One region of the Paenibacillus sp. LPE1-1-1.1 genome, then DNA from elsewhere that is predicted to be linked to it. Evidence: predicted binding sites of a transcription regulator. Region 1 holds the regulator's gene; the other holds the start of a gene.
What was found. Region 1 encodes Rex, which represses fermentation and respiration genes when NADH is low (regulators of the CRP and FNR family bind a similar motif). Its sites were predicted from a motif close to TTGTGAAATATTTCACAA; they were not measured.

Region 1 (16,418 bases):
AAAAAATGAACATAACACTCCTTAATTCTTTGGCGAAGGCGGGATGCGGTATGTTCCAGCATATGTTTTCATCCATGAACGACATGCTCGATCAAATCATTGAGCAGTATGAAAATGCGGATGTCCAGGAAAAAAAGCATTACGACGAGCAAATGAATGAGCTTAAAAAGGTCAGCGATACGTTTATTGAGCAGTGGCTCGATTTCGAGGAAAAGTTTGCAGAGTTTAAGGAGCAGCATTGCGAGCTGGCGGGGGAGTCAATGCCAACGGCGTCGGCAATACCACAGGCGCATGCCTCCACAGGAGCGGCTCAGCAAATTCTTCCTCCGGTCAGCGAAACTGCGCCATGCAACACAGCGGATTTAGAAATTCCAGATGAGCTCGCATCCGTCATATCCAAAGGTCAAGGCTATTATAAGTTATTTATGTTTTCGCAAGCGGCAGTACAATTTCAATCCGTCATTATTCAATCGCCTGAATGCAATTTGGCAAGGCTATTTTTAGGCATGACCCACATGCATCTCCAAAATTGGAGCGAGGCGCAGCGGCATTTTCAATTGTTAATTGTATTAACGGACTTCCCCAAATGGCTGGCAATGGGCTATAATGCGCTAGGGTGCATTCAGGCGGTGCATATGAACTTGGCGCAAGCAGAACAATTATTTATCAAGGCTTATGATGTATGCCCAAGCTTCAAGGATCCATTAAACAACCTGAAGTCATGCCAAGAAACGCCCAAGCAATTATCGTTATATTTCGGAAGCACGGAGCTGTGCTGTTTGTGAGAGGATCGGGGAATGAATGAAATTTGCAGTATTGGACTTAGAAACGACGGGACATAGCTCGGAGGATGACATTTTGCAGGTTGGGCTGGTCATCGTTTCTGATGAGCTTGAAATCATCGAATCGTATAGCTCCTTTGTTCGGCCTAACATCCCAATACCGGCCTTCATTACACAACTGACAGGCATAGACGAATCGGTTGTTGCGGATGCCCCAAGGCTCAAAGAGGTTATCGACAGCCTTGTCCCATTTTTGGACGATGCAGTGCTTGTTGCTCATAATGTCGGCTTTGATGCCGGATTTCTCAACCAAGCGCTGGGGCGCTGCGCCTTACGTCCTTTTGCGGGACGCAGGCTGGATACCATTGAACTATTGAGAATATTATACCCTACAATAAATACGTATCAGCTTGGAGCTGTCACAGAGCTTTTCGGTATCCCGCATGATCAGCATCACCGTGCAGATAGCGACGCTAAAGCAACCGCGTTATTGCTAATCGAGACGGTTAAAAAGCTTCGCAAACTGCCGCTGCTCACTTTGCAGCGGCTTTCCGCGCTTGTTGATGACGGAAGCGATTTAAGCTGGTTTATTAAGCATACCCAGCAGGAAATGGAGTATCGGACCGTATTCGAATCCAATGAATATGATTACTTCAATCAATTCGCTCTAAAAGTGCGGGAATGGAGCGACGAACAGCCGCCGCGCGCAGGCAGCGTTAATTCGATGCCGTTAACGGATGTCTCATTCGATAACTACTTAGCCGATGTCAGGCACCGTTTTGAACAAAAGTTCGAAAATTATGAAGAGCGGGAAGCGCAGGTCGCAATGTTTCAAGAGGTGTACAGCGCTCTTAACCAAAACCAGCATTTGCTGATCGAGGCGGGCACGGGCACGGGTAAGTCGCTGGGCTATTTAATTCCCGCGCTTTATTATGGCATTCAAAACGGTAAAAAAGTCGTTGTAAGCACGCATACGATTAATTTGCAGGAACAGCTGAGACAACGTGACTTGCCTCTTTTGGATGAAATTTTACCTTTTGAATTCAAAGCTTCTATCTTCAAAGGCAGAGGCAACTATTTATGTCTGCGAAAATTTGAAGGAAAAGTAAACACAAAGGACTTGGTTTCTCCGATTGAAGATACGGTTACGGCAGCGCAAATGGTCGTTTGGCTGGGTGAGACGGAGACCGGCGATCAAGAAGAACTGAATTTCGGCAACAAAGGCTCCGATTTCTGGTCGACCGTGGCGAGCGATACGGATTCATGCTTGAATCGTGCCTGTCCATGGTTTAAGCGATGTTTTTACCACCGGGCAAAGCATGAATCAAACATAGCCGATGTTACCATAACGAATCATTCCATGCTGTTTACCGATGTCCAAGCGGATCATCGCTTACTGCCTACGTACACACATCTTATTATTGATGAAGCGCATCATGTGGAAGAGGTGGCGGGCAAGCATCTTGGCATGCAGATCAATTATTTTTCCTTGACGCAGGCCGTGCTCCGTCTCTATAAAGATGCGCGTTCAGGGCTGTTGCCGGGGCTTCGTCAAAAGCTACTGTATGAGGATGACGCCCATCAGGCTTCCTGGTTAGAGACGATCGATACGGTTATTCCCATTTTTCAAGAAATAAAAGAGCATTGGGATAAGCTGTTTGAAATGTTCTACAGCTTCACGTCTACGTCAACGGATGGCCCGACCGAAAACGGACAATCGGTTTGCAGGCTGAAAAAAAACGAGCTTCCCGCAGGCTGGGAGGACGGGGTTACGGTAGAGGGGAATTTGCATACCGAGCTTAACCGCGTGGTTCGTACCGTAGACAAGATGGTAACGGACATTAAAGACCGCGTTGACGATTCAGCCGTGCAGGCGCTAATAACGGATCTGAACGGAGCTGTCCGCGATTTAACCCGTCTGAAGGATGAACTCCGGACCTTTATCAAATTGGAGCTGACGGATTCCGTGTTTTGGATCGAAGCAAGCAGCGTTTACCGTTATCGCTCCGTGCAGCTTTACGGCGTTCCCGTCGATGTGAGCGCTCAGCTGCAAAAGTACTTTTTCGATGTAAAAGAAAGCATCGTGCTGACGTCTGCAACGTTATCCGTCCAGAAATCATTTCAATATGCCGAAGAGCAATTAGGCTTGACGGGGTATGAAGAACAAGGCAGGTTAAAAACCGTGCAGCTTCCCTCTCCGTTTAATTATAGGGAACAAGCGCTGGTGGTCATCCCGAGGAACTTCCCTGTTTTGAAGGGAGTATCCGTCGATGACACGTACTTGGAAATGCTGGTCGCGTCGCTTGCGGATGCAGCCAAGGAAACGAAGGGCCGCATGCTTGTATTGTTTACTTCGTACCGGATGCTTAAGCAAGTATACGAGCCGTTAAAAGAAAAGCTAACCGTCTCTGGCATCCAAGTGTTGGGGCAAGGCATCGACAGCGGGAACCGAACAAAGCTTACTAGGCGCTTTCGGCAAACGCCTGAATCGGTATTGCTCGGCACAAGCAGCTTCTGGGAGGGCGTAGACATACCGGGCGAAGCGCTGATCTGCCTTGCGATCGTGCGTCTGCCATTCCAGCCGCCCAGCCATCCGTTGGCGGAAGCAAAAGCGGAAATGCTGCAGCGTCAAAAGCAAAACCCGTTCATGAAGCTGTCTATACCGCAAGCCGTCATTCGCTTTAAGCAGGGGTTCGGCCGTTTGGTAAGAACGTCTCAGGATAAAGGAATCGTAATCATTTACGATACAAGGGTGATCGACACCTATTACGGCAAGCATTTCTTGTACTCCTTGCCTGGGCCCAAGATCGAAACGATGCATACGGACCAAATGATCCTGCGGATGCGGGAGTGGTTAAGCGATGGGAAGGCAGCCGAAACATTGGTTCACCACAACGAAACAAGCACGGAGGAGGAGAAGCGATGAAGCAAACGAAAATATCGGAGGCTGTCGTCAGAAGGCTTCCTGTTTATCTCCAAGTATTGAATGAAATGGTGAATCGAGAAATTCAAACCGTTTCTTCCCAAGACTTAGGCACAAAGCTTGATTTGAATCCGGCACAAATCCGCAAGGATCTTGCATACTTCGGTGAATTTGGCCGAAAAGGCGTCGGATACGACGTTGTATATTTGATAGAAAAAATCCGCCAGATTCTAAAGGTTGACCAGACGATTAAAGTTGCGCTTGTCGGCGCGGGGAATTTGGGGCATGCTTTGTGCAATTACAACAAATACTCCAAGGATAATATGCAAATCACTGCGGTTTTCGATGTGCATCCCAGCAAGATCGGTACGAGTATCAATAATTTGACCGTACTGCCAATGAGCGAACTTAACGCTACGGTTGAGGAACAAAAAATACGGATCGGGATCATCACGGTTCCAGCCTTTGAGGCGCAAAACGTCGCTAATCAATTCGTGGAGGCTGGCGTGGAGGGCATTCTAAACTTCGCGCCGGCTATTTTGCGGGTGCCCGATGAGGTGCGCATTCAAAATGCGGATTTTACGAGGGAATTGCTAAGCATAGCCTATTATTTAGTTAGAGAAGGAGAAACGCAGAATGAGTCAGATTTGGATTGAAAATGGTTTGTTTATAACTATGGATGATGAAAACCCGTCATTCAAGGGACATATGGTCGTTACCGGCGACCGGATTACGTACATAGGCACGGCGGCTCCCGAGCAGCTTTCTGAAGCGGTTCAAAAGATAGACGGCAGCAAGCTCGCTTTTATGCCTGGTCTTATCAATACGCATGGCCACGCCGCCATGAGCTTGCTTCGCGGCTATTCGGATGACCAAAATTTGCAGGTTTGGCTGGAACAGAAGATGTGGCCGATGGAAGGCAAATACGTGGACCAAGATACACGCGCCGGCAGTGCACTTGCCATCGTGGAAATGCTGCGTTCAGGAACAACGGCATTCGTTGATATGTACGACCGCATGGACCAGGTTGCGCAAATGGTTGAACAAAGCGGAATCCGAGGCGTTTTGACGAGGGGCGTTATCGGTCTATGTCCGCCTGCGGTGCAAGAAGCCAAGCTCACGGAAGCGATTGCTTTTGCGCGCGATTGGAACGGTAAAGCGGACGGCAGAATTACGACGATGATCTCGCCGCATGCGCCATATACTTGTCCTCCTGAATATATTGAACGTTTCGTGCAGGCCGCGCATGATTACAATTTGCCTCTGCACACCCATATGTCGGAGACCCTCGCCGAGGTTGAGCAAAATGTCAGAGACTACGGTCTCCGCCCCGTCGAGCATTTGGATCGCCTAGGATTTTTCTCGCGTCCGGCACTCGTTGCCCACGCGGTTCATTTGAATGACGCCGAGATTGAATTGCTTGCAGCCAAGGGGGTAGCCGTATCGCATAATCCCGTTAGCAATCTAAAGCTGGCAAGCGGAATCGCCCGCGTGCCGAAACTGCTGCGGGCAGGCGTAACGGTATCCTTAGGTACAGACAGCGTAGCAAGCAATAATAACCTCGACCTATTCGAAGAAATCCGTTTCGCGGCATTGCTGCATAAAGGCGTATCGGGTGATCCAACGGCTATACCGGCTTCGGAAGCATTGAAGCTCGGCACAATTTACGGTGCAAAATCGATCTGGCAGGAGGATCAGCTTGGCAGCCTTAAGGTGGGCAAGAAAGCGGATTTCATTGCGATAGATATCGAGCAGCCTCATTTCTATCCAAAGACAGATATGATGTCGCATTTGGTTTATTCCGGTTCCGGCCGGGATGTCCGTCATGTATGGATCGACGGGCGCCAGGTTTTGAAAAACGGCGAATGCACCTTACTCGACGAGGAGAAAATTCGCTATGAGGCGCAGGCGAGCTTCGATCGCTTGCTTAACGCCTAATGCGCGCCACAGCAAGGAAACGTCCGCCGTTCATGACGCTGCAGCGATGGTTATTCGTTATCGTCGCCTGTCTCTTGCTGCTTTTAACAGTCGGGTTTATTTATTTCCGTGATATACAGGATTCGCAATGGACGGCGATTAAAGCAGCCAAGAAGCAAGCCATAGAAGCTGCCGGGCTTACTGAGGTCGACAAGGTCTATCATCATACATGGGATAAAGAAACATGGGTTATCGAAGGCATCAATAAAGAGAATGAAAACGTATTTGTATGGTTAACAGAGGAGAAGCTGTCCGAGGTGATCAAAGCATCAGAGGGAATTTCCGAGCAAAACCTTAAAAATACGTTTAAAGGCAAACAGCCGAATGCAGTTGTGAAAAGAATTCAGCCCGGCCTGCTTGATGATCAGCGGGTATGGGAAATATATTACAGCGACGGAGAAAATCCGGCTCGCTATCATTATGATTTCTATCGTTTTGATAATGGAGCCTTCATTGATTCCTATAAGCTGCCATCGAGGACGGAGCCGTAAGGCTCCTTTCCTATTTTTGCAGTACGCATCTTGCCCCAAAGTATGATATACTCTCGTATAGAGGAATTGATATACGGAATGACCATATAAAATGCTGCGGGAGGGATTTTGCAAATGTTGAGACCGCGAGTGATACCTATAGTGATTACGGCTGCCATTTCGGCTTCCGTTTTATTCGGAGGCTGGGCCATTTACAATCAAGTGGCTGTTGCAGCACCGTTAGAACAGGTTGCGAAAGATGTAGCCGGCGTTGTTTCTTCAGATAAGCCGGTAATGGATAACGAGCAGGTAACCATAACGATAGAATTGAACGAGGATGCGAATCTTCGCGATGTATATGAGAGAATAGAGGCAAACGGCAAGGATGTATTCGATAACCGTGTGCTTACGTTGAAGTTTAAAGGGAAATCGAATAAGCAGCTTGAAGATCTATGGTATGCGTCTATGTTTGATATTGCGGAAGCCATGGAGACCAAAACCTATTCGAGCATTCCGGAAGCGATGAACAAAACGGCTAAAGCGTACAAAGATGTAACGGTAACAACGGAAATGGATGAAAAAAACGTATATATTACTTTAAAAAATCCAGAAGCGGTGAAATACGTCGTACTGCCACGTATCTCAGCCCAATTGGAGGCATGGTAATATGAGAAAATACGGAACAGAAATCGCGATAGGTCTCGTACCTGTTGTGATCGCGTTTTTAATCTTTATCGGACAAAATGTCGTCCCTATGCTGATGCTCGCGGCTATTGGTTTTGCACTCGTTTATACTGCGCGCGGCAGAGGCAAGCTTACGGCCATGACAAGTCAGAGGCAGCGTTCGGGGGAGAAATCCGCGCCATTTACCTTTGATCAAATCGGAGGGCAGGAGCGGCCGAAGCAGGAGCTTATCGAAGCGCTTGATTTCCTTGTTCACCAAGACAAAATAAAGAAGCTGGGTATTCGGCCGCTAAAAGGCATTTTATTGGCGGGACCTCCGGGAACCGGTAAAACTCTGCTGGCCAAAGCTGCCGCTCAGTATACGGATTCCATATACTTGGCCGCATCAGGCAGTGAATTCGTTGAGATGTATGTCGGCGTCGGCGCGGGACGCGTGAGGGATTTATTCAAAGAAGCGCGTACCAAAGCAAACAAAGCGAAAAAAAGCAGCGCGGTCATTTTCATCGATGAGATTGAAGTCATCGGGGGAAAACGTGACGGCGGACAGCAGCGGGAATACGATCAAACCTTGAACCAGCTTTTGACGGAGATGGACGGCATTTATGCCAACGAATCCCCGCGCATATTGCTGATAGCGGCTACCAACCGCAAGGAAATGCTCGATGGAGCTCTCTTGCGGCCAGGACGTTTTGACCGCCATATCGGCGTCGATCTACCGGATAAAAAGGGCAGGCTGCATATTTTAAACATTCACGCGAACAATAAGCCTATTGAAAACGGGGTTGACTTGGATCGCATCGCAAGAGAATCCTTTGGGTTCTCGGGAGCCCAGCTTGAAAGCGTCATGAATGAAGCGGCGATCTATGCGATGCGGGAGAGCAGAGAACAAATTTCGGAAAAGCATCTTTCCATGGCGATTGATAAAGTGATGATGGGCGAGAAAACGGATCGGGAAGCGACGAAGGAAGAACGCGAGCGCATTGCGCTTCATGAGCTTGGACATGCGATAATGGCGGAGCTTGTTCGTCCAGGCAGTGTTTCGCAGGTAGCTTTGTCACCGCGAGGACAGGCGCTGGGCTATGTGCGCCATAATCCTCAACAGGACCAATATTTGTATACCAAAGCGTTTTTAAACGGACAGATCATGATTGCGCTTGGAGGAGCCGCTGCGGAGGAAATGTTCTATGGCGACCGAAGCACCGGTTCGAGAGGCGATTTCGAGCAAGCGATGAACGTTGTGAAAACGCTGGTAGAATCCGGTTTGACCGAGTTAGGCATCATCGATGCGTCCATGTTGACCAAGGAAGTATGGGCAGCTACGAATCGCATGATATTAGATGAGCTTATGCTGCAAACCAAAACAATGTTAGAATCCAAAAGAGACGTGTTTACGCAATCGCTCGAAACGCTGCTGCGTGAGGAAACACTTAGCGGCGACGAGTTTAGAACGCTGTTTAAGACAAGTACGGCGGCATAAAACGTTTACATTATTACAATTTGAAGGCGGAGTGTCTATCCGCCTTCTATTTTTGATGAAAACCGTTATAATAAGATTGAATTATAATGGCATAGAATCTTTTCAAATCGTTATAAGAAGCAGACTTGCCATACTAAAGGAGCTAATACATTGCATATAAAAACAGTAGGCGTGGTAGGCGTAGGGACCATGGGGCAGGGAATCGCAGAAATGCTTGCCTCAAAAGGATTGGATGTCATCATTATTGAGCATTCGGACGAGCGTCTTGAATACGGGAAACAAATGATCGAGGTAAGCCTTGACAAGCAAATAGAAAAATGGGCGCTCACGAATTCGGAGAAAAAGCTCATTATGAATAGAATAGAGGCAACAACCAGCTATGAGAAGCTGACGGCTTGCGAGTTGGTCATTGAAACGATTACGGAGGACTTGGATCAGAAAAAAGCGGTCTTCGAAACGATTGACCGGATTTGCGGACCGAATGTCATCCTTGCGAGCAATACATCGACGCTTAGTTTAACGGAGCTTGCCAGCGTAACGAGTAAGCCTGATCGCGTGATCGGCATGCATTTTATCTATCCCGTGTTCAAGATTGATTTGGTTGAAATCGTCCGCGGTTTGAAAACTTCGGAGGAAACATTCGTGCGGACGAAACATTTCGTGGAAGAGGTCATTCACAAAAAAGGAGTCATGGTCTTTGAATCTCCCGGCTTCGTGACATCCCGCCTTATCTGTTTGTTCATCAATGAAGCCCTCCATGTTTTGGAGGAAGGCGTGGCATCCGCGGAGGATATCGACAGCGCCATGCGTATCGGATATTCGTTCCAGCATGGCCCATTTGAGATGTGCGACCGTTTCGGACTTGATTCCGTGCTTGCGGCACTTGACCGAATGTTCCGTGAATACGGCGAGCTCAAATACCGTCCGTCCATTGTATTGAAAAAAATGGTGCGTGCCGGGCATTTAGGCGTCAAATCAGGCGTCGGCTTCTTTAAATATGATAAGGATGGGGACCGGATCTAATGAAAGTACTAGTCATCAATGCAGGAAGCTCCTCGTTAAAATATCAGCTTTACGATATGAGGAATGAATCCGTGCTGGCGAGCGGCCGCGTAGAGCGTATCGGAATGGATTCTTCCATTGTCACGCATGAGCCAATTGATAAGCCGGAGATTCGTAATGTAAGTGAAATACTCGATCATGTTACCGCTGTTAAACGGGTCATCGATATGCTGACGCATCCGGAATTCGGCGCGATCAGCCATTTGAATGAAATCGAAGCTGTCGGTCATCGCGTCGTTCATGGAGGCGAGGTGTTTAGCAGCTCCGTCCTTGTTACGCAGGAGGTTAAGCTGGAGATACGCAGGTTGTTTGACTTAGCTCCTCTGCATAACCCGGCTCATATGATGGGGATTACAGCCGTAGAAACGAACTTGCCGGATGTTCCGCAAGCGGTCGTTTTCGATACGGCATTCCACCAATCCATGCCGAACACATCGTATTTATATCCGATTCCCACCGTGCTGTACCGCCGCCATAAAATACGCAGATACGGATTTCACGGAACATCGCACTCCTATGTAAGCGCGAAAGCAGCGCAGCATTTGAATAAACCGCTGGAATCGCTAAAAATGATTACCTGCCATATCGGTAACGGCGCGAGCTGTGCAGCGATTTTAAACGGAAAATCATTTGACACGAGCATGGGCATGACTCCGCTCGAGGGTCTTATGATGGGGACGAGAAGCGGCGATATTGATCCAGCTATCGTACCGTTTGTCATGAACAAAGAGGAATTGACATTAAATGAAGTAAATTCTATGCTTAACAAACATAGCGGAATGCTGGCGATTTCGGGGATAAGCAGCGATATGCGCGAGGTTACCGAGGCGATGGTCGATGGCGACAAGAATGCCAAGCTCGCTTTTGACATGTATGCTTACCGGGTCAAAAAATATATCGGCGCATACGCGGCTGCGATGAACGGCGTAGATACGATCGTGTTCACGGCTGGGGTCGGCGAAAATTCAGTCGCGCTGCGTAAAGCGATTTGTGAGGGCATTTCGTTTCTTGGCATCGAGCTCGATGAAGAGCGCAACGCGGAGCGACGCAAGGATACGCGTGAAATTACGACGGACGGTTCGCGAATTAAAGTACTCGTTGTTCCAACGAATGAAGAACTGCTGATCGCAAGAGATACTTATAACTTGGTGAAACAAGCCTAAATGTCGTTAAGGTTAATATAGGAGGCAGCTGGCAGTGAACAACGAGATATGGAAGGCTTACTCGCATGGTATGGCCTCAGCATTGCAGGAGGGCGGCGTATATGTATCCGCAATGCTGCTGAGAACATACAGCCAGCTTGGATTGTCGGACACGGAAGCGATGCTGCTGCTGCAGATCATGGTTTACATGGATGCCGACCGGAATGATTTTCCCACACCTGAGGAGCTGGCTGAGCGAATGGGGCTGACCGTAAAAGAGGTTGGTCAGCTGCTCGGGCGCTTGATGAAGGAAGATTTTTTAACCATTGACGAGTATATGGACAGCTCAACAGGCAGGCAGTCCGAACGCTACAATTGGACGGGATGGCTGCTTAAAGCAACTTCGCTTACGTCTGACCTAAAACGGGAAACAAAAAAAGCGGAGCGGCAGCCCGTTCGGCAGCAGCAGGCCCCGGCTTCGGATTTGTTCAGCGTATTCGAGCAGGAGTTCGGAAGATTGTTATCGCCCATCGAATGCGAGACGATTTCCGGCTGGCTTGACCATGATCGCTATACGGATGAAATCATTCGTTTTGCGCTGAAGGAAGCCGTCTTTGCAGGCAAGCTGAGCCTGCGGTACATTGACCGGATATTGATTGAATGGAGCCGCAACAGGGTAACAAATGCAGACGAGGCTCGCGCGCATGCGCAGAAGTTTCGCGGAGGAAGAGGCTAAGCCATAGGCTTAGCCTCTTTTTTTATACGGGTGACAAAACGAGCCGCAGCTAAAAAAGGATAGAAAATCTTAAAAAAGATCGGGATATTAGAAATATATAATTTTAAAAATGTGTTACGTTTGTAGCACGCAATAAGATTGGGAAAAGGAGGAATCCTGCGGAAAATATTGCTTATGAATGGAGTGCGGAAACGAATGAGAGAAAAGGAGGAACAAGGTTGAAAAGAGCAATCGGACTACTTTTGGCAATGATCCTTTTTGCAGGCATGATTAACTTACCTATGAAGGTTCAGGCTGCAGATTCAACGATGGATGGTCACGGATTATTGGGTGAATTTTATAAATGCGTCCAAAACCCCAATAATCGGGAAGATATTCGTGTATTTAATTTCGATGATCTGCGAGGAGAAAGAGTTGTTGCCAATTTAAATGGTGATTCTTTTTCAAGCATTTTTAATCAATTTTCAGGTACACCCGATTATAATACCGCAATTTTTACAGGTACCATCGTACCGGAATATACAGAAGATTATACCTTCCATATGGTAGGTGATGACGGGTTCAGATTATGGATTAACGGGGAGATGATTATTGACTTTTGGAAGCAAACTTGGGAAGTCCCTCAGGTAAGTGCTCCGGTATCTTTGGAAGCTGGAAAACATTATGATATCAAAGTTGAATATCTGCAAGGCTGGGGAGGTACTTGGCTTCGAATGGAATGGGAAAGCGCAAGCCAAAATAGAGAGATCGTTCCTGAATCAGCACTTTATTTGCCGTCTGATCGTATAATCGCAACAAAAAAAGCTGATTTGGCAGCAGAAATTCAAAAGGTCGATTATTTAATAGAAAACTTTGCTGAAAACGTAAACGAAATCGTATTCAATAAGTTAAGTGCCGAGCAAATAACTGCGGATGCCTTGCTTCATACGATTGATGACGAAGAGATGGGTGACAGAGAGAAAGCAGAACGATTAATAGCGGCGATTGCGAACGTCTCCATTGCACGTTCCGATTTTATGAAAGAAATGGGTATCACGAGTTCTTCGGTTTCTGACAAGTTTAACAACCCGCTTTATCAAGGTCAGGACCCCTTTGTCACTTATAAGGACGGATTTTATTACTTTGTATCTTCCAGTAACTTAGACTCTAACAATAAAGTATATGTATCCAAATCCCGTACCCTGATAGACCAAGGCGAAAAGGTAATGGTATTTGATTCCAAAGGAACGCAAACGCGGATTTTCGCTCCGGAAATCTTCTTCTTTGACGGGAAATGGTATATCTACTATTGTGCCGACTTAAAAGAATATGGCTACAAACATATGGCAACGGTTTTAGAATCCGTTACCGATGATCCGCAAGGGGAATATGTGGATAAAGGCGCATTATATGCTGGTGAAAATGGCGAGTATAAACAAGCAAACGACTTTACGGTATTTGACTACAATGGCCAGCTTTATGCGGTTTGGGGAACCTTAGGCCTCGGAGAGCCAATCGGTCCGGCAATTGCTCCGATGGATAACCCCTACACGATAACGGCTGATCGGTCATTCTTGCCAGGCGGGGGCGGGGAAGGACCTCGTGTGTTACAAAAAGACGGAAAAGTATTTATCACCATGTCAGAAGGTGACTATGCATCGAATGATTACCGTTTATCTTATTTTACGAATACAGACGGGGACTTTTTAAACCCGGCTTCTTGGACCCGTACAAATGATGTTTTCGTTTCTACCGGTGATGTATCTGGTTCTGCCAGAGCGGGTTTTGTGAAATCTGCAGATGGTACGGAAGATTGGATGATTTACCATTCACGCGTTTACCAAGATACGGAACGTAACTGGTGGCGTGAAGTAAATTTAAAGAAATTCGGTTGGAATGAAGATGGTACGCCTAATTTCGGTGAGCCTGTCTCCCCCCATGAATGGCAAGAATTGCCTTCTGGAGATTTAGGATTAGGCGAAATGTATCAAGCAGAGGATGCCATTCACTTTGGCAGCATTACAAAAGAATACACCCATGCCAATTATCAAGGGACAGGTTATATTAACCTGCCGGAAACTTCGGGTGCTGAAGCAAGCTTTGTCGTAAATGCGGTAGAAGAAGGCGATTATATCGTAGGCGTAAGATATGCATACGGCGTACAAGTGAATGGGGAATCAACCAATCATCCTACGACGCAATTGCCTGCAAGAGCAAAAATCAATGTATATGTAAATGGTGTACTCGTAAAGACCGTTGCGCCAGACAAAACGGCAATCAGCTGGGATGAATGGTTTACGGCTTCTGAACGTTTGAACCTGCAAGCAGGGAAAAATGTAATCAGTTATCGTATTGATAACGGGAGTATAGGTAATGTGAATGTGGACTTTTTGACGATGTATAAGGCAGATGTTCCAAATCCGGATTTTTCATCGGATGTAACGGGCACACTTGCCGGCATGTCCCAAGTTTCGTTGGGAAATGACTTCGAGGTGAACTATGGTTTAGCCCATGTACCGACGAGCATGGAAGATGCTATTTATGCTCAGGATCTAATCTTCAACTATGATCCCGATAAACTTGATTTTGTTTCGGCAGTATCCCTAAAAGATGGCCTGCTGGTCATTGATTCTCAAACGGAAGTCCTTGGCCAAGTCCGGATTCTGCTTGCAAGTCAAGGGGCTGATCATCCTGTCACGACCGATGGGGATTTGCTTAAATTAACCTGGAAAGCGATCAAAGAGACGGCTAACACAAGCATTACCTTATCCCGGGCACAGCTTGCGAACGGAACGGGCGCAGAGACAACGCTTGCCCCAGTCACGCATAACCTGGAAGTCATTGGCATTAATGATCTGGACAAAGAAGCATTACATGCGTTAATTGCTGAGTCCCAAGCCGCGGTAAATGCAGCGGTGGAAGGCAATGCTCCCGGGCAATACCCGGTTGGCTCCAAAGCTGCATTGGAAAATGCGATTACAGCAGCCAAAGTAGCATCCGAGAGCGCTGAAAGCCAAGCAGCCATCGATCACGCCGTAAGCATTTTAAACCTGGCTTTGCACGCATTTGAGAATGCAGTCCATGCTTCAAAATCGGGTGATATGAACGCAGATGGATTAGTGACCATTGGCGATCTCGCCATCGTTGCTGCCAGCTATGGTGAAAATTCGACCAGCCCGGATTGGAATAGGATCAAAAAAGCGGATACCAACCTCGACGGCGTCATTGATGTTGCTGATCTAGCAGTTATTGCAAGCGCAATTTTTCAATAAGGCAATGTAATGCAATGAAGGTGCCAGCTATTCCGATTGATTAAGTTTGCATAGGAAGAAGCCAAGTCGCGGACGTTCATTCGTCAATATGACTTGGCTTTTTCATTGTACGCATATTCCCGGCAAAGGATAGTCTAGAATGCAGTCTACGGTTTACTTGCATAAAGAAGCGCCGTCACGGGTGTTAGACTGGCCAGCATGGTTGAGTACCCTTTGCCTTCAAGCCAGTTTATCAGGCTGGAAGCCAAGGAGGGATGCCAGGTTGTCGGTGAAATCTTGTCTTCGAAAAAAGCTGATTTCAAAACATCATCATCATCATGCAGTTTCATGATACCGGTAACAGCGAGGCGGCCGCCATGAAGGAGCACACGATCCATTTCCTCAAGCGCCATAAGCTGCTGGTCAGGGTTAAGATGATGCATGGCAAAGGTACAAGCGATGAAGGAATAGCTTTGCGCGGCCAGCGGCAAGGCTAACATATTCCCCGGCCTGGCCTCTACGGCAGGCAGCCTTCCCCGAAGGATTGCAAGCATCTCGGCGGATTGCTCGACTGCGGTGAGCTTTGCTCCTGCTCTTACGAGCAAAGCGGATAAATTGCCGCTGCCGGGCGCCAGCTCTAAACCAAGCTCGTCCATTCCCGGATCTAGCCATTCTACCGTATTAATTAAGGCATCGTTATATTGCTCCTCAGACAGCAGTCCGCCAAGCGAAACGAGAGGCGTATCAAACCCGTGCTGCAGAGCTAAACCATCATAATTCCATTGATCGCTCCAAGAAGCGCGGACCAGCCGGTTGCGCTTCATTTCTTCGGCAGCATACTCGATTTGATCCAGCTCGGGAAAACGGCTGTGCCGCCATTCGGATATCGTAACATCAAGCGACTGCAGCGCTTTCGAAGCGGTAATCCATTGTTCGTATAATTGAGCGCGTGCACTCTCAACCTTGCGAATAAAAGCTTCAGGCTCATTTATGGAAGCAAGCGCCTCATGGATAGAAGATAAGGAGATACCCAGCTCTCTCAACGATATAATCCAGCGCAGCCGGGTAAGATCATGCTCGGAGTAGGATCGATAGTTGTTTTCCGACAGCTTGCTGGGATGTATTAGTCCTTTTTCTTCATAAAAGCGCAGCGTACGGGGAGTAACGCCGAGCAGCCGAGCTGCCTCATGCACCTTCAAAATCATCACCTCTAATGCCATTATGAACGTTTCCGTAACGTCAAAGTCAAGCGTTCACATGCAGCAAACCGGACTTAGCTGCGTGATGCAGCAAAACGGCCATCGAATATAAAAATAGATGCCTCCGCAGCGATTTTGCTTAAGAGGCATCTATTCAAGAGCAATTATCGGTTGCCGCGCATAAGCAGCTCCATGCGGTAAACGTACTCGAAAATAAATTCGAACGATTCCAGATGGCGTTTTGCTTCAAAAGCATTGGCGCCCCAAGCATAGATACCGTGCTTTCTCAGCAATATGCCCGGAATGTTTTTGACGATCCGTTCCGTAATTTCCGGCACGATCGAAGGGATATGGGCAAAATTCGAAACGATAGGAATATCGATATGGGCTTCCTCATCCCAAATATTAAATCCTTTGATCAGCTCAACGCCGTCAACCGGAACAGACTTGCGATCCCAGAAGTATTCGGAAATGACGCTGTTGAAGACGGAATGAATGTGAAAAATAGCTCCTGCGCCTGTCAGCTTATAGATTTCGCAGTGAATCAAGGTTTCCGCGGACGGCTTTAACCGCGTGGCTTCGCATGGCTTGCCGTCTTGGTCAACGAAAAGATAATCCTCCGGCGTATGTACGGTTTTATCTTTGCCGCTGGCCGTCACCGCAAACTGAAAATCATCAGCATTAAAATCTCCGACTCGGATGGATAGATTGCCGCTTGTGCCGGGAAACCATCCGC
Region 2 (16,418 bases), 300 kb from region 1:
GCAAATGCCCGGTAATCCTCAAGCTTTGTGACTGCCTCCGGAAAAATCATGTCCGCTCCGGCCTCTACGCATGCGCAGGCCCGTTCAATGGCGGCAGCTAAGCCTTCCTCAGCCAAGGCATCCGTCCTTGCCATAATGACAAAGGTTTGATCCACTCTAGCATCTGCGGCAGCTTTGATGCGGTCAACCATTTCTCCTTTGCCGACAATCATTTTGCCTGGTCGGTGACCGCATCTTTTCGCCGCGATTTGATCCTCTATATGCACGCCAGCCGCTCCTGCACGCTGCATCTCCTTGATCGTCCGCGCAATTTGAAACGCGCCGCCAAACCCCGTATCCGCATCTACGAGCAGCGGCAGCTCCGTGACGCTCGTTATTCGTCTTGCTTCCTCAAGACAATCCTGGAGCGATGTCATTCCGAGGTCGGGCAGCCCGAAGGAAGCATTGGCAACGCCAGCTCCGGATAGATATAAAGCTTGGAAGCCGACTTTCTCCGCCATCATGGCAGAATAAGCATTTATGGCCCCTGCGACCTGCAGCGGCGCTTCGTCTTGGACCGCCATGCGCAGCCGCTGTCCGGGAGTAGCCTTCATTCCGTCACCGCCTTTCATAAGAAGAGCGTTCATCTGAGCAATTGCCCGCCGATTACGATCCTGTGAATTTCATTCGTTCCCTCATAGATCTGGGTCGCCTTTGCGTCGCGAAACAGCCGCTCAATGCCGGATTCCTTCAGGCAGCCCTCTACGCCAAACAGCTGAATTGCAGCATTGGTCACCTTTACTGCCGTGTCTGACGCAAACATTTTCGCCGCGGAGGCTTCCTTCGTGCATGCTAAGCCGTTTTGCCGCAAATAGGCGGCACGGTAAACGAGCATTTTTGCCGCTTCGACTTGAGCGGTCAATTCAGCCAGCCTGATATGTTTATGCTGCAGCTGGACAAGACGCCTGCCGTTTTTTTTGTGGCTCGACAGAAATCGGTTATCCATTTCGCGAATAGCAGCCTCGGCAATTCCCAGCGCTTGCGCGCCAATGCCGATCCTTCCCCCGTCAAGGGAGCCTTTGGCGATGGAAAAGCCTTTTCCCTCCGCACCCAGCCGCTGCGCGACCGGAACCTTAAGCTGGTCGAAAATCAATTCACAGGTATTGGAGCCGTGAAGCCCCATTTTCTTTTCCTTTCGGCCGATCGTAAATCCCGGCATATCACGCTCGATAATGAACGCGGTGATGCCATGGGAGCCTTTTGATGAATCAGTCACCGCAAAGGTAATATAGGTGTCAGCCGCGCCTCCATTCGTAATGAACAGCTTCGTTCCGTTCATAATGTATTGCTCTCCGTCAAAAACCGCCGCCGTTCGAATGGCAGCCGCATCCGAACCGGCATTCGGCTCCGTTAAAGCGAATGCGCCCAAGCTTTCGCCGGAAGCCAGCTTTGGGATATATTTCGATAGCTGCTCGGAGCTGCCATATTGTAATATGGGAAAGGTTCCGACGGAAGTATGAACGGACAAGATGACGCCGGCTGCCGCGCTTATTTTTGACACCTCGTTAACCGCAAGAATATAGGAAATGAAGTCGGCGCCTGCTCCGTTCCAATGCTTTGGAATAGGGATGCCCATAAATCCTTTTTGCGCCATTTTTGAAATCAGGGAATAAGGGAATTCATCCCGTTGTTCCATGCTGCTTACGACCGGGGCAATTTCTTGCTCCGCAAAATGTTGGACCGCTCTCCGCAGCTCTTCTTGTTCCCGCGTAAACCGGAGCTCCATCGTCCTACACCCTCTCCGACGCTACGATTGCACTTTTATGAATAACGATAAAAGCCTCGTCCGGTCTTCCTTCCCAGCCAGCCGGCTTGCACGTATTTGCGAAGCAGCGGGCATGGTCTGTATTTTGAATCGCCGAAGCCATGGTACAGCGTCTCCATGATGGCTAAGCAGGTGTCGAGCCCAATAAAGTCGGCCAGAGCAATCGGTCCCATCGGATGATTCATGCCAAGCTTCATGACTTGATCCACCGCTTCAGGCTCCGCTACCCCTTCATATACGGTATAGATAGCCTCGTTGATCATGGGCATTAGAATCCGGTTTGAGACAAAACCTGGAAAGTCCTTCACTTCAACCGGCGTTTTCCCTAGTTGTTGCGATAGGATTTGTATCCTCTCGAACGTCTCGTTCGACGTTTCCAGGCCTCTAATAATTTCAACTAATGGCATAATCGGAACCGGATTCATGAAATGCATGCCGATAACGAATGGGGCTCTCTTGGTCGCCGAGCCAAGCTCAGTAATGGAGAGCGATGACGTATTGGAGGCCAGAATCGTATGCGGCATGCAGATTTGATCAAGCTGGGCAAAGATCTTCTGTTTGGTTTCCATACGTTCGGTCACCGCTTCAATGACAAGCTCCGCATCCTGCGTGCGGTCAAAATCCGTCGCGGGTACAATGCGGTCTAACAGCTGCGAGCGCTGCTCGTCAGTTGTCTTCCCTTTGCTTACTAGGCGGTTAAGAGAGGTGCTAATCTGCTTGATGCCGCGATCCACCGCGCTTCGGTCGAGGTCATAAAGCGTGACCTCAATCCCGCTTTGCGCAAGCGTCTGAGCGATTCCGCTGCCCATTTGTCCTGCGCCGACTACCGTTGCTTTTTGAATGGCCATCTGATCCCCTCCTCCGCGTCAGCTCCCTGCTTGCAAAAGCACCGCATCGCCCTGTGCACCGCCGCTGCAGATCGCCGCAATGCCAAGGCCGCCGCCTCTGCGCTTCAGTGCATGGGCTAACGTGAGGATGATTCTTGCTCCGCTTGCTCCGATCGGATGTCCGAGAGCAATGGCTCCGCCGTTAACGTTGACCTTTTCTTCGTCCCAGCCCAGGATTTTGCCGCAAGTGAGAAGCACGGCTGCAAAGGCTTCGTTGACTTCAAACAAATCGATATCCTTTAGCGATGTCCCCGTATCCCGCAAAAGCTTCTGAATGGCTAAAGCCGGTGCCGCAGCTAAATGAGGCGCTCGCGTGCCGATCGTGCAATGTCCGATGATTTTCGCCAGCGGCTCATATCCGCCGCGTGCCGCCGCTTCTTCAGACATTAACAGGAGAGCGGCAGCACCATCATTTACGCCTGGGGCATTTCCCGCCGTAATCGTTCCATTAGGACCTTGAATCGGCTTCAGCTGGGCAAGCTTGCTTTCATTCGTATCGCTGCGAGGGCATTCGTCAAGAGCAATCAACCGGTTTGTACGAGTCAAAAAAGGGTCGATTTCTTCATCGAAAAGCCCTGAATCCGCAGCAGAGCACGCGCGTAAGTGGCTTCTTAACGCCCATTCATCCTGTTCCGTCCGGCTGATGCCGTATTCCGCCGCCGCTTGATTGCCGTGCACTGCCATCATCACGTTGTGGAACGGGCATAGAAGCCCATCGTGAATCAATAGATCAGTCAGCTCCGCATTTCCAAGCTTGGTTCCCCATCTCGCCGCTTTGGCGGCAAATGGCGCTTGGCTCATGCTTTCCATTCCGCCGGCTGCAATAATTTCCGCATCGCCAGCACGAATCATTTGCTCAGCCATCGTGACCGCCCGCATCCCTGACGCACACACTTTATTTATGGTTTCCGCGTTTGAGCTCCAATCAAGTCCTGCCCGAATGGCTGCCTGCCGTGCCGGATTTTGCCCGCCGCCGGCTTGCAGCACCATGCCCATAAGGATATGATCGACTTGATTAGCGGCAATGCCTGCTTGCACAAGCGTGCCTTGAATCGCCGCCGCACCCAGCTCTACGGCTTCCATATCCCGAAACATGCCCCCGAATTTTCCGAACGCCGTTCGTTTTCCGCCGACAATGACGGCTTGGCGCATGATGGATCGCCCCCTATTTCTTCAGCAGCCGAGATAAACAATCCATGTTCATTCCGCCGGTTCCCAGGTCAGATTCCAAGCATTTGGCGTCCCGTAAAAAACGTTCCAATCGGTATTCTTGCATGTAGCCATATCCCCCGAACACCTGTATTGCTTCAATAACCGCCGCAACAGCGCACTCTGCCGAGAATTTACGGGCGATTGCCGCTTCTCTCCCGCAGTCCAAGCCTGCATCCTTGCGCCATGCGGCCTGATAGGTGAGCAGACGTGCGGCTTCAAGCCGAGTCCACATATCGGCAAGCTTAAAGGAGATGCCCTGCTGCTTTCCGATTAAGCTGCCGAATTGTTTGCGTTCCTTGGCATAAGCCGCTGCCGCTTCATATGCGCCTTGCGCAATGCCGACCGCTTGCGCAGCAGCGCTAATGTGGGCGATATCCGCTAATGACGAAGCTATCGTGAGCCCTTGACGATTTCTGCCTACTTGATTTTTTTTCGGGATGGAGCATTGCTCCAGCTTAATTTCCGAGAAGGGAAAGGAACCCAAGCCCAATTTATGGATACTTTTCCCTATGCGAAGTCCAGGAGCACCGCGTTCTATTAGAAACGTATGATATTCGTTCTTTCGTCTATTCGAATCGGTATGCGCAAATACCAGATAAACATCCGCAATGCCGGCTTGCACCGCGTAAGAATGCCCGCCATTTAGCAGCCAGCTTTCCTTACCTGACTGGGCAGAAATGCTGCTGGCCCCGTTACTTTCATCAATACTCTGCAGAGGCAGCGCGCAGGCACCCAGCATCGTTCCCCCTGCAAGCTTGCTTAAATAACAAGCTTTCGTATATTCATCGCCATAAACATAAATCGGCCATGCCGTGTAAACCGTATGCGCGGCCAAAGCTGCGGCGGTTGAAGCGCATACACGGGCGAGCTCTTCCACGGCAATCGAAAAGGTGAGCCAATCGCCGCCTGCCCCGCCATATCGTTCACTGACCGGAATGCCCGTTAAACCGAGCTTCCCCATCTTGTCAAACAGCTTACGATCAAACTGCTCTAGCTCATCCCGTTTCCCCGCCCCGGGAGCAACCTCGCTTTCCGCGAATTCCCTAACGACCGATCGAGTCATTTCCTGCTCCTCGGCTAAAGAAAACTGCATCTCCCTCCCCCCTTCTGATGGCAAGCATAGCAAGTGGACAAAGTTCGACGGTATCCGCGTATAGCGTATTATATGAAAGCAGACTGCGGAAAAATGCCCTTGAATGTGTCTAAATAAACGCAAAAAAGCCAGCCCGTTAAGGCTGGCTTTACATAGGGATTATGCTTATGTCGTCCGGTAAACATAGGGGTCCTTCGGTGTATCAATCGCATGCCAATCCGTAACCTTTAAGACGGGAATCGTCTGTTTAAAGGGCTGGTAAAACTCCCATGTGAGCTTGCCGGAAACATGGACCCAGTCATCGTCATTCATTTGCGTATTTTTTGGAAATTCGACCAGCATGCCAAATACGCCGGAATCCGCCACGCAATGGATAAATCCAAAGCGGAATATGAAATAATGATTGCCGTCTACCTGCTGTCCTTTATAAGCAAAGCCGTCGAATCCAATCGTTTTGCCTATAAAAGCGTCCGGCGAATTGTAGATGGCCTCCATGCCTTTTAAATAATCCGCATCGGTTAACGTAACGGCAGGACGGTTTGCGAATTCGGCCAGTTCCTTGCTTTTCACCTTGTCGTAATCGTCTTTCCGATAGAAAACACTCGAATCCGGCTTCAAAAACTGATGCGCGCCCGGGTTTTTCTCGATGTTTTCTTGAAAGCTAGGGAAAGAAAATCCTTTGGCTTTGACAAAGCTGGAATCGAGCGCGTGGGCCGGCAGGAAAAGGCCGGTTACGATGGGTACGAATAAAATAAGATAACCGAAAAAACGTTTAAGCTTCGTATCGTTGCCGTGGGAATGGTCATGTCCATGCGCATGCTCATGCGAATGATTATGATCAGGCTCGTGATGATGCCCTAGATGTATATGCTGCTCCTGACCATTTCGCTCCAATTGCAGGCGATCATCGCCGTTTTCGGCTGCCAAAGCGACTGCCGCTTGCTTCTTTTCTTCGGCAACTTGCAGGCGCGAGACACGCACAAACTCGAAAATACTGAGCAACCCCATAATGACAACCGCGCTTATGGAAAGATAAGCATATTTCATATTGATGTATTTATTGATGTCGCCGGTATAATGAAGCATAAAAAACATGAAGGAAAATCCGAACAAAATGAAAAAACGAATCATCCGAATAACCTCCCCACGATCAATGAGCCGATTAAGGTAAAGACAGTGACTAACCCGATCAGGACAAAAACAAATTTACTGCGATACGTTCCAAGCAGCATCAGCGTATTTTTAATATCGATCATCGGACCGAATACAAGAAAAGCGGATAAAGAACCGACAGTAAACGTGCTTCTAAAAGAAGCCGCTATGAAGGCATCCGCTTCCGAGCAGAGCGAAATGATGAAAGCTAAAGCAATCATCACGAGAGATGAGGTTACCGGATTGCTTCCAAGGTGCAGCAGATACGAGGTCGGAACGAACGTTTGCATGCACGCGGCTATTAATGCTCCCAAAACCAAATATTTGCCCACCGAGAAAAATTCATCAATGGCGTGAACAATGACCTCATACAGTCGCTTCCCTGCCGGCACGCGCGCCGCAAACGGCTCGGCTCCATGCTCGGCTGCCGCTGCCGCCTGTCCGTCCTGCACGCGAAAAGGAAGATCTTTAAAAATAAACGATAATATGATAGATACCGAGAAGGCAACGGCTATCGCTAGACCGGCGCGTATCCCCACCATTTCCCAATCATTTCCAAATGCAATGTAAGTCGAAAATAATACGATCGGATTTATGATGGGACCTGTGAGCATAAAAGCAATCCCGGCATGCAGCGGCATACCCTTATTGATTAACCGTTTTGTAATCGGTACGATCCCGCATTCGCATGATGGGAAGAAAATTCCGATCCCGCAGCCGAATACCGTGGCGAGATACCGATTGCGAGGCATAATCCATGCAATCCATTGATCCTTCACGAAGGTCTGGATCAAACCGGATATGAGCACGCCGACCAGGACGAAAGGAATGGCTTCCATGACCATACTGATGAAGATCGTGTTTAATTGATATAAAGTTGTCAAGCATGCTCATCTCCACTGCATAAACTTTTTCCTTTTCAAACGAATGAGCCGCGCAATTAAACGCTTTGCTGGCTTATCGTTCCGCCCGGTTCGTAGGTAAGAAGCTTCGTTGCAATTTTATCAATAAAGAAACGGTCATGGCTTACCGTAACCACCGCGCCCGGAAAATGAATCAGCGCCTGTTCCATGACTTGGATGCTTGTGAGGTCGAGATGGTTCGTAGGCTCATCCAATATGATAATTTCAGCCCCGGACAATAAGCACTTCGCCAAGGCGACCCGCGCCTGCTGGCCTCCCGATAAGCTTCCGATCACCTTCTGCAGATCAGCTTCGGAAAATTGCAGCATGGACAGAAATTTATTCACTTTTTTCCGCGGAGCATCCAGCCCAAGGCCGTAAACATTCACGGCATGGCTTACCGTATCCTTTTGGTCCAGCTCGTCCCACATCCGATTGAAGAAAGCATAGTTCACGCCTTTGCTAAACCGCACTGCGCCTTTATCCGGCTGCTCCTGACCTGTCAGCACTTTAATCAACGTCGACTTCCCGCTGCCGTTTGGTCCGATAATCGCAATCCGGTCTTCTTTCTGAATGTCGAAGCTGACATCTTGAAAAATCAAACGGTCGGCATAGCTTTTTCCGATTGCTTCAACCGAGCATAAATTGTCCGGGAACCGCAAATTTTCGTAAATGTCCGTAATGAGCACATTCACGGGATGAGGCTCGATTCGTTTCTTCATATCTGCAAGCTTACGTGAAAGCCGATCCTTGGAGGCTTTCCTTTTGGTTCGGTTATCGAGTTCCTCCGCTTCCATAAGAAGCAGCTCTTCTTCCCATTCAAACTGCCGGTCGAGCTCTTTTTTACGGAGCTTTTTTTTGCGGATATAATCCGTATAATTCCCTTCGTATTCTTGAAAATGATAGTTTTCGATTTCAATGGTACGCGTGACCACCCTGTCAATAAATTGCCTATCATGGGAAACCAGCACCATCGTGCCGGTGAAGCGATTCAACCACTGCTCGAGCCAAGCAAGTCCATCTAAATCCAAGAAGTTAGTGGGCTCATCCAGCAGGACCACGTCCGGCAGCTCAATAAGCATCTTCGCAAGGGCCGCGCGGTTGCGCCAGCCGCCGGACAGCTGATCCACGGGCTGCACACGTGAATGCTCGTCAAAACCAAGCTTCGTTAAAACCGTATCGATCTCCACCGCTGCATTCCAGCCGTCATGATGCTCCATTTGCTCAAACAGCTCCGCTTGCCGATCCAATAATTTCTCCATTTCCCGTTCATCCGCTGCGCTGCCTAGCTTCTCGCCGATTTCATTTAGCTCTCGCTCGATACTCCAGATATGCTCGTAGCATTGCTCTAGCTCCTGGCGTACGGAGCGATTTCCGCTCAGCTCGGAAAATTGGGAAAAATAACTCACCTTCGCCTTAGGGTCAACCTCTACTTTCCCGGATGTAGGCTCTTCTCTGCCGAGAATAAGCTTAAATACAGTAGATTTTCCGGCCCCGTTTCTACCAATTAACCCAACCCGTTCCCCTTTGCCAATACGAAAATAGATATCGCGAAAAATAAGAGTATCCTCATATTTTTTCGTGACGTTTTCCAATCGGATCACGCTCATGTCCTTCACCTCTGTATATGGTTGTAAACCACTCGCTACCTCCCTGTCAAGCTGGACGAAAAAGAGGACGGCCCAGCTCCGCCCACGGGAGTCTAAGTCCGTCCTCTCATTTTAAATCGCTATCGTCTATTCCTCTAGATCCGATGTGAAGCTTCTTTGTGCGTTAATTTCAACCGCAAAGGCAGAATCGAAACCGTCGAGGTTTTGAAGCCGGGCATTTTGCAGTTAGGATCGAGCTCGGGACTGGTGGCTTTGTTTACGTTTTGTATGCCGCCCCAATGCATCGGCACGAATAAAGTATCCTCTCTTATTTTATCCGTAATCCGGCTGCGTACGCTGAAGCTGCCTCTGCGTGAGGTAACCTCTACCCATTCTCCATCCACGATGCGGTGCTTCTTTGCCGTTTTGGGATGGATCTCCAAATAGTTTTCCACGTTACGCGCAGCCAAAGAGGGGCTTCTGCGCGTTTGGACGCCGGTTAAATAGTGTGATAGCACCCTTCCGTTCGTCATGGTAAGCGGGAAATCAACATTCGGCGTTTCCTGCGGGTGCCGGCTGGCGACAGGCATAAATAAGGCCTTACCATCCGAGTGGGCAAAGGAACGTTCGAACATCATGCCTTGATTACCGTCTTCTTCCGTTGAGGTGCACGGCCAATAAATCCCTCCGTCACGCCGTAAGCGATCGTAAGTAATGCCGTAATAATCAGCTACTCCGCCGCGGCTGGCTACTCGAAGCTCTTCAAAAATTTGTTCCGCCGATTCGAAAGGGAAAAAGGCCTTCTTGACGAGTCCTTCAGCGATTTGGCATAAAATCTGCCAATCATGTCTGGTTTCGCCTGGAGGCTCCAGCGTCGATTCCCGCAATAAGACTCGCCCTTCCAGGTTGGTTAAGGTTCCGTCATTCTCCAGGTAGGCCGTTACGGGCAACACGACATCGGCCATTTGAGCGGTCTCTGACAGAAACATATCCGCGACGACCAAGAAGTCTAACCCTTTGAGCCCTTCCTCTACCAAATCGGCGTTCGGATTCGATACGACGGGGTTGGAACCCATGACAAACAATGACCGGATGGTTTTGTTGTGAACAAGCTCCATCATCTCATAGGCAGATACTCCCTTGCGAGGAAGCTCATCCGGATGAATCCCCCACACATTCGCGACGTAAGAACGATCCTGCTCGTCTTCTATGCTTCGATAGCCGGGCAGCTGATCGCTTTTCTGACCGTGTTCCCTGCCGCCCTGCCCGTTTCCTTGGCCGGTAACGGCACCATAACCGCAGCCCGGCTTGCCAATCTTCCCGGTAGCCAGCACTAGATTCAAGAAATTCCGAACCGCAACATGCCCGTCCGTCTGCTGTTCTACGCCTCTTGCCGTGAAAATGATTCCGGTTTCCGCATTCCCGTAAGCTTTGGCTGCGCTGCGAATGGCTGCTTCATCCAAGCCCGTTAATGCAGCCACTTCATTCAAATCGACCGTCGAAAGATGCGTGCTTAATTCGGCAAATCCACTCGTTCTTTGAGCAATGAATGCCTCGTCCATCAGTTTCTCATCGAGCAGCACTTTAAGCATGCCATTCGCCAAAGCGGCATCGGTGCCTGGCTTGAGCTGCAAATGAATATCCGCGATTGCAGCCGTGGCTGTAACACGAGGATCAATCACGATGATAATCGCGCCGTTTTCCTTGGCTTTCGTGAAATAAGGCATTAATGTGGGCTGACATTCAGCAATATTCGTTCCGGCCAAAATAATGCAGCGGGCAAGAGGGATATCCGCCAATCGGCAGGTTAAACCGCGGTCTATCCCGAAAGTTTTGTTGCCTGCAGACGCTGCCGCCGACATGCAAAACCTGCCGTTGTAGTCGATATATTTGGTTCTTAATGCTACTCTGGCAAACTTACCGAGCAGATAGGCGGATTCGTTCGTCAAGGAGCCTCCGCCGTATACGCCAAGCGAGTCGGGACCATGCGTCTTGCCGATGGCCTGGAAGTTAGCAATAATGGCAGTCATGGCTTCCTCCCAAGTGGATGGCACGAGCTGACCATTTTTCTTGACAAGAGGCTGAAGCAGCCGATCTTTGCTGGTCGCATGCTGATGGGCGTTCATCCCTTTGACGCAAAGGCGACCCTCTGATGCGGCATTTGGCATGCCTTCAATGGAATATGAATAGCGGCGTGAGCCCGGTATAGGCAGTTCCTTGGTTACCCGCATCTTGCATTGCACGCTGCAAAATGGACATTGCGTTTCCGTAACGAAGCCTGAATGATTGCTCTCCTGCACATCTAGCAATTGCCGCATATCTCTTCACCGAGCCTTTCCGCGTTATTTAACCTAGCAGTTGAAGCTTCTGTCCGCTCAACAAGCTCTTGGCGATAGTCTTCATCAAAAACCATTTCTCTAATCTCTACGATTCCTTCCCGCTCGATCCATTTCCACAGCGGTTCGCCATGATCCGCTCTTTCGCGGTATAGCTGGAGACATGACACCGAGAGAGCCAGAGCGATCTCATCGGAATCGGCGATGCCAATGAGCTGGCCTTGCTTAACCGGGTGTTCCGAATGGCCGCCGATATAAATTTCCCAGCCCGCCGGGGCGCCGGTAATACCAAGGTCATGAACAAGCACGCCTGCCGGTTTATGAATACCTGACGTAATGGCTGCTTTCACGGCAACAGGATACTGGAGACTCCCGCAATAATTTTCAAGCTCGGTTCCGATGGCATGTGAATTATATTCCGATGAAATAGCTTGGATAAGATCGTTTCTAACGTTTAACGTTAACCCATTATGCTCCGTATTATAATAGTCCTTCTGAGCATGGGCCGGATGATAAAGTGATTCATAATATTGGATAGCAGAAGAACAAGTCGGGCAGCCCGAAACGCGATTCCAGCCTAAATCTTCCTTTAATCCGGTTAGATCCGCCGATAGTCGGTCGGCTATTGCTGCCTTTAAAGCTGCATGACTGACATCCGTGCAGCCACAGACCGGATCAGCTGCAGAAGCCATACCCTCTTTTCCATGCTTCAATGCATATTGCACGATAGCTGCTACCATCGGACGACAGCCTCCGCAAGAGCTGGAAGCCTTAGTACAATCCCTTACCTGCTCGGTCGTTTGCATTCCTTCCTCGATCACGGCGCACATAATCGAAGCTTTGTTGACGGCATTACATGCGCAAACCGTCTCGCGGTCCGGCATGTTAGCTGCCAACTCTTCATTAAAGTCATTCCCGCCAGCATTCACAGGCGAGGATAGCTCACTGATTGGCGCTCTCTTCTTCACTAAATTAAGCAGCTGGCTTCCTTCGGAAGAATCTCCGAACAAAATCGCGCCGCGTACCGTTCCTTCTTTCATCGTGACTTTTTTATAAGTACCGCGGATTCCGTCAAAAAGCTGGATGGCCGTTTCGGCGTCGTCCGAATGAATATCGCCTACTGAAAAAACGTCAACGCCTGAAACCTTGAGCTGCGCATAAGGGACTGAACCCTTATAGGGCTCTGATGCCTCTCCGCATAGGAGACTGGCTAGCACCTTTCCTTGTTCATATAACGGGGCAACAAGGCCGTAGGCAACGCCGCGATGCTCTGCGCATTCGCCAACCGCGTACACATTAGGTGCGCTCGTTCTCATAAAGTCATCCACCACGATTGCCCGATTCGTTTCCATTCCGCTCTTTTTGGCAAGTTCAATGTTTGGCCTGATGCCCACGGAGATGACGATCAAGTCAGCCTCTAAAGAGCTTCCGCTCGTGAAACGAATCCCTTTGGCGCGATTTAAGCCTGTAATGCTTTCGGTCTCCTTGCTAAGCCAAAATCGCATGCCTTGCTCTTCCAATTCCTTGCGGAGCAGGTCAGCCGACATCCGGTCAAGCTGCCTGTTCATGAGATAAGGAGCGTTATGGATGACATCGGTTTCCATCCCTAGATTCAACAGGCCTCTTGCGGCTTCAAGACCTAACAGGCCGCCGCCGATAACGGCTGCTTTTTTGTATTTTTTCGCATATTCCATCATCGTTTTGCAATCATTTATATTTCGGAATGAAATGACACCTTGTTTATGAACGCCGGCAATCGGCGGTATGAATGCAGATGAGCCTGTTGCTATAATAAGGCAATCGTAATCCGCGCGAATGCCGGATAAGGTTTTTACATACTGGGATTCCGTATGAATTTGAGCGACCGTCTCCCCCGTATGCAGCCGTATTCCGCGTTCCTTATACCAGGCCCAATCGTTGATCACAATGCTTTCGATTGAAGAATCTCCTTGAAGCACCTTGGACAATAAAATCCGATTGTAATTGGGATGAGGCTCATTGCCGAACACCGTAATTTCATATTTATCGGGTGAAAGCTTGATAATTTCTTCTACACATCTGATTCCTGCCATTCCGTTTCCAATGACAACCAATTTTTCTCTACTCATCTATGTTCACATCCACTCGCGTGTTTTTCTAGATCGTCAGCGAAACAAAACGAACCTCCTGGCCGGCATCGGCTCCTGCGCCTCCGGCTTGGATAAGCACAAGGGCATTGGCTCTTGCAAATGCTGCAACATTCCCCGACTTGTCGTTCCGCAAAGGTTCAACCATCCATTCCTTTTCGGTTCGGTATACAAATGCCCTTGCGTATCTTGGATATGGCGAAGGTTTTTGAATGGCATCGATTAGTTTGCCTTCCAACCATTCCGAGCGGTAATCCGTCCTCCCTGCTGCTTTCAATATAACGGGGCGAAGCAAAAGCTCGACTCCGGCAAAGCATGCCGACGGATTTCCGGAGAGACATACAAGCAGCTTAGATCCGAACTGATAGGCTGAAGTTGGAGTGCCCGGTCTCATGACGACTTTTGTAAATAATGGCTCGCCGCCTAGGGATTCCGCCGCAAGCTTTACATAATCGTAATCGCCAACCGAAACGCCGCCTGTTGTTACTATGATGTCAGCTTGTTCAATGGCATTGTTTATTGCAGCTTCTAACGCTATCGGACAATCTGGAATCGGTGAATGACGAATGACTTCGGCCCCCAGCTCGCGAAGTCTTGCGCTTACCATAAAGCTGTTCGCATCAAAAATTTGTCCGGATCGCAAAGCCTCGCCTGGCAAAGCTAATTCATCGCCTACCGGTAAAATAGCAACGACTGGTTTTCGGTAAACCGTTACATCGGTTTGACCAAAGGAAGCCAGCACGGCAATTTCCTTCGCTCTAATAGCAGCCCCGCGGTACAGCACCTTCATGCCTTCCGGCACATCCTCGCCCTTTTCGGCAATATGCTGGCCTTTCTGGTAGGACCGATCAATTTGCACGGAAGGGAAATCTCGCAGGTCATTGCGTGCAATCGCCGTTTCCTGCATAACGATGCAATCATAATCGGAAGGTACAGGCGCTCCCGTAAATATGCGTACGGCGTTCATAATACCCGAATCCATGGCATAATTCGTCTCCGATTGTCCGGCACGCACTTCATCCCTTACATGAAGCAATACAGGCTTTTCTCTGCACGCGCCTGTTGACGCTGCAGCGCATATGGCATAACCGTCCATCGCCGCCCGGCGGAACGGAGGCAGAGAAAACGGGCTTACGAAGTCGCTAGCCAGCACTCTGGATAATGAATCTTCTAATGAAACGATTTCTGTTAAAGGTTCTTTCCTATCGCGTGTCATCTTCATGACGGCTATCGATACGGAAGCTGTCAGAGGGTTTAGCGCGCTTATGACCGACATAATTATCAACCCCCAACCCGATATATGAGTAAAATGGACAGAAAAAGCCCTTTCCCGCACTCGAGGAAAAGGCATCGTTGCCGGTTGAGTTCGCACGGCACTGTGCGTTACTCTTTCTATAATGTAAGATTAGTTGATGACGGTCCTTATGTCAATATATATAACACGTAAAAATCCGGAATTGGGCAAAGGAAAAATTTATGTGTTAGGTATATTGACACATACATTACGTGATCTTATAATTCGAATTGAGATTACAACTTTGTGATCCGTTTAATAACAAGGTCGTACAATGTCGTGCAACCGATGGCAATGAGGCCGCATTTTGTTCCTGTTCAAGGACGAACTGCGGCTTTTTAGGTTGATTACAGAGAATAAGGGAGAGATAGGGATGGAGAGAAAAGGATTTTGGCAAAGCGGGCATAAGCCTACCCTGTTCAGTGCATTTTTGTATTTTGACATGAGCTTTATGATATGGGTGTTAATTGGTCCTTTAAGTGTAATTATTGCGGCAGATTATCCGATGGATCCCGTTCAAAAAGCGAATCTAGTCGCACTTCCTATATTAGGCGGCTCTATTCTCCGATTGGTGTTAGGTTTCATGACGGACTATATAGGACCAAAACGTACGGCGCAATTCGGGATGCTGTTCACGCTTATTCCATTAATCATGGGATGGAAATTCGTAGACTCCTTAGATCAGCTTTATATTGTAGCTTTGCTGCTTGGCGTTGCGGGCGCTTCCTTTGCCGCAGCGTTGCCGCTTGCCAGTCAATGGTATTCGAAGGAGCATCAAGGCCTTGCGATGGGTATTGCAGGGGCTGGTAACAGCGGTACCGTCATCTCAACGTTATTCGCGAATCGCTTGGCACAGCATTATGGCAGCTGGGAAGTCGTATTCGGACTTGCGATTATTCCTATCGTACTCGTTTTCATTATTTTCACGATCTTCGCCAAAAACAGTCCTAACCGGCCGGCGCCAAAGAAACTTTCCCACTATGCACAGGTGTTGAAGCAAGGTGATGCCTGGGTATTCTGTGCTTTCTATTGCGTGACATTCGGCGGCTTCGTGGGTCTCTCCAATTATTTGACTATTTTCTTTAATACCCAGTACGGACTTTCTCCCGTAAGAGCAGCTGATTTCACGACCTTTTGCGTCATTGCAGGCAGCTTCTTCCGTCCTGTAGGCGGTTACCTATCCGATAAAATCGGCGGAGTAAAGATGTTAACCATTTTATATGCCGGAGCAGGTCTGATGCTTGCAGCGGTAGCTTCCTTGCCAGCCTTACCTTTAGTCATTACCTTGCTGTTCATCGGCATGATGTGCCTTGGCGCGGGAAACGGCTCCGTGTTCCAACTGGTGCCGCAGCGTTTTGGCAGCGAGCTTGGACTAATGACGGGCATCATCGGGGCAGCCGGCGGCTTGGGCGGCTATGCGCTCCCGCTGATTCTCGGTAAGCTTTATCAATCAACGGGAACTTATACTTCCGGATTCCTTATTTTAAGCTTTGTGACGCTTGGCTCCCTTACCCTGCTGACCGTTATGCAATCGAAATGGAAAAATAAATGGATGGCAAAAGGCGGCAAAGCAGCGCTGGACAGTCGCTCTGATGTATCGCATGTGAATGTTTAATCTATAATTTCAACAAATTAAATCGGTGATGCAAATACCCTTAGACTAAGAAAGCTACTAGTCTAAGGGTATTTTATTGTCCATTAAAAATTGTTTCATATACAGTCGTTTTGGGTTTTGCAGCAGCTTCGTCATCGCTTCCGTCCAGCGATCGCTGCGTGCTCCCTGCGTCCGTTCCGTATAGTATCTGGAAATGACTTGATTGTAGGCATGCAATTGGTCCGCAAGCTGCTCTTGGTCTTGATTATAGCCATTTTCATTGTAAACGCTGCTTATGGGCAGTCTCGGTTTCTGATCGGAGAAATTCGCCGGATACCCTATGCTGAGTCCGAATAACGGGATGACTCTTTCCGGTATTTGAAGAAGCTCGGAAACGGCCTTTAACTGGTTCCTTAGTCCGCCAATGTA

Region 2: MRBLPE1_RS18730 (nitrate/nitrite transporter) is a predicted target of Rex. The motif match lies at 14,640-14,657, and genes of this name have one in related genera.

What each region holds. Positions count from the first base shown of each region.
Region 1 covers NZ_JBEGHY010000023.1:747,145-763,562, reverse strand. Annotated here, with positions in the region: gene MRBLPE1_RS20100 (hypothetical protein) at 51-785, shown strand; gene dinG (ATP-dependent DNA helicase DinG) at 802-3,708, shown strand; gene MRBLPE1_RS20090 (redox-sensing transcriptional repressor Rex) at 3,705-4,361, shown strand; gene MRBLPE1_RS20085 (amidohydrolase) at 4,342-5,643, shown strand; gene MRBLPE1_RS20080 (DUF5590 domain-containing protein) at 5,676-6,173, shown strand; gene MRBLPE1_RS20075 (hypothetical protein) at 6,288-6,818, shown strand; gene MRBLPE1_RS20070 (AAA family ATPase) at 6,820-8,313, shown strand; gene MRBLPE1_RS20065 (3-hydroxyacyl-CoA dehydrogenase family protein) at 8,464-9,336, shown strand; gene MRBLPE1_RS20060 (acetate kinase) at 9,336-10,538, shown strand; gene MRBLPE1_RS20055 (DnaD domain protein) at 10,573-11,253, shown strand; gene MRBLPE1_RS20050 (family 43 glycosylhydrolase) at 11,472-14,504, shown strand; gene MRBLPE1_RS20045 (MerR family transcriptional regulator) at 14,651-15,703, opposite strand; gene mtnB (methylthioribulose 1-phosphate dehydratase) at 15,847-16,418, opposite strand, start outside.
Region 2 covers NZ_JBEGHY010000023.1:444,126-460,543, forward strand. Annotated here, with positions in the region: gene prpB (methylisocitrate lyase) at 1-593, opposite strand, end outside; gene MRBLPE1_RS18680 (acyl-CoA dehydrogenase family protein) at 623-1,765, opposite strand; gene MRBLPE1_RS18685 (3-hydroxybutyryl-CoA dehydrogenase) at 1,801-2,652, opposite strand; gene MRBLPE1_RS18690 (acetyl-CoA C-acetyltransferase) at 2,671-3,843, opposite strand; gene MRBLPE1_RS18695 (acyl-CoA dehydrogenase family protein) at 3,857-4,996, opposite strand; gene MRBLPE1_RS18700 (TIGR03943 family putative permease subunit) at 5,162-6,127, opposite strand; gene MRBLPE1_RS18705 (permease) at 6,124-6,993, opposite strand; gene MRBLPE1_RS18710 (ABC-F family ATP-binding cassette domain-containing protein) at 7,089-8,660, opposite strand; gene nasC (assimilatory nitrate reductase catalytic subunit NasC) at 8,795-10,957, opposite strand; gene nirB (nitrite reductase large subunit NirB) at 10,942-13,083, opposite strand; gene glp (gephyrin-like molybdotransferase Glp) at 13,112-14,377, opposite strand; gene MRBLPE1_RS18730 (nitrate/nitrite transporter) at 14,769-16,010, shown strand; gene nfsA (oxygen-insensitive NADPH nitroreductase) at 16,068-16,418, opposite strand, start outside.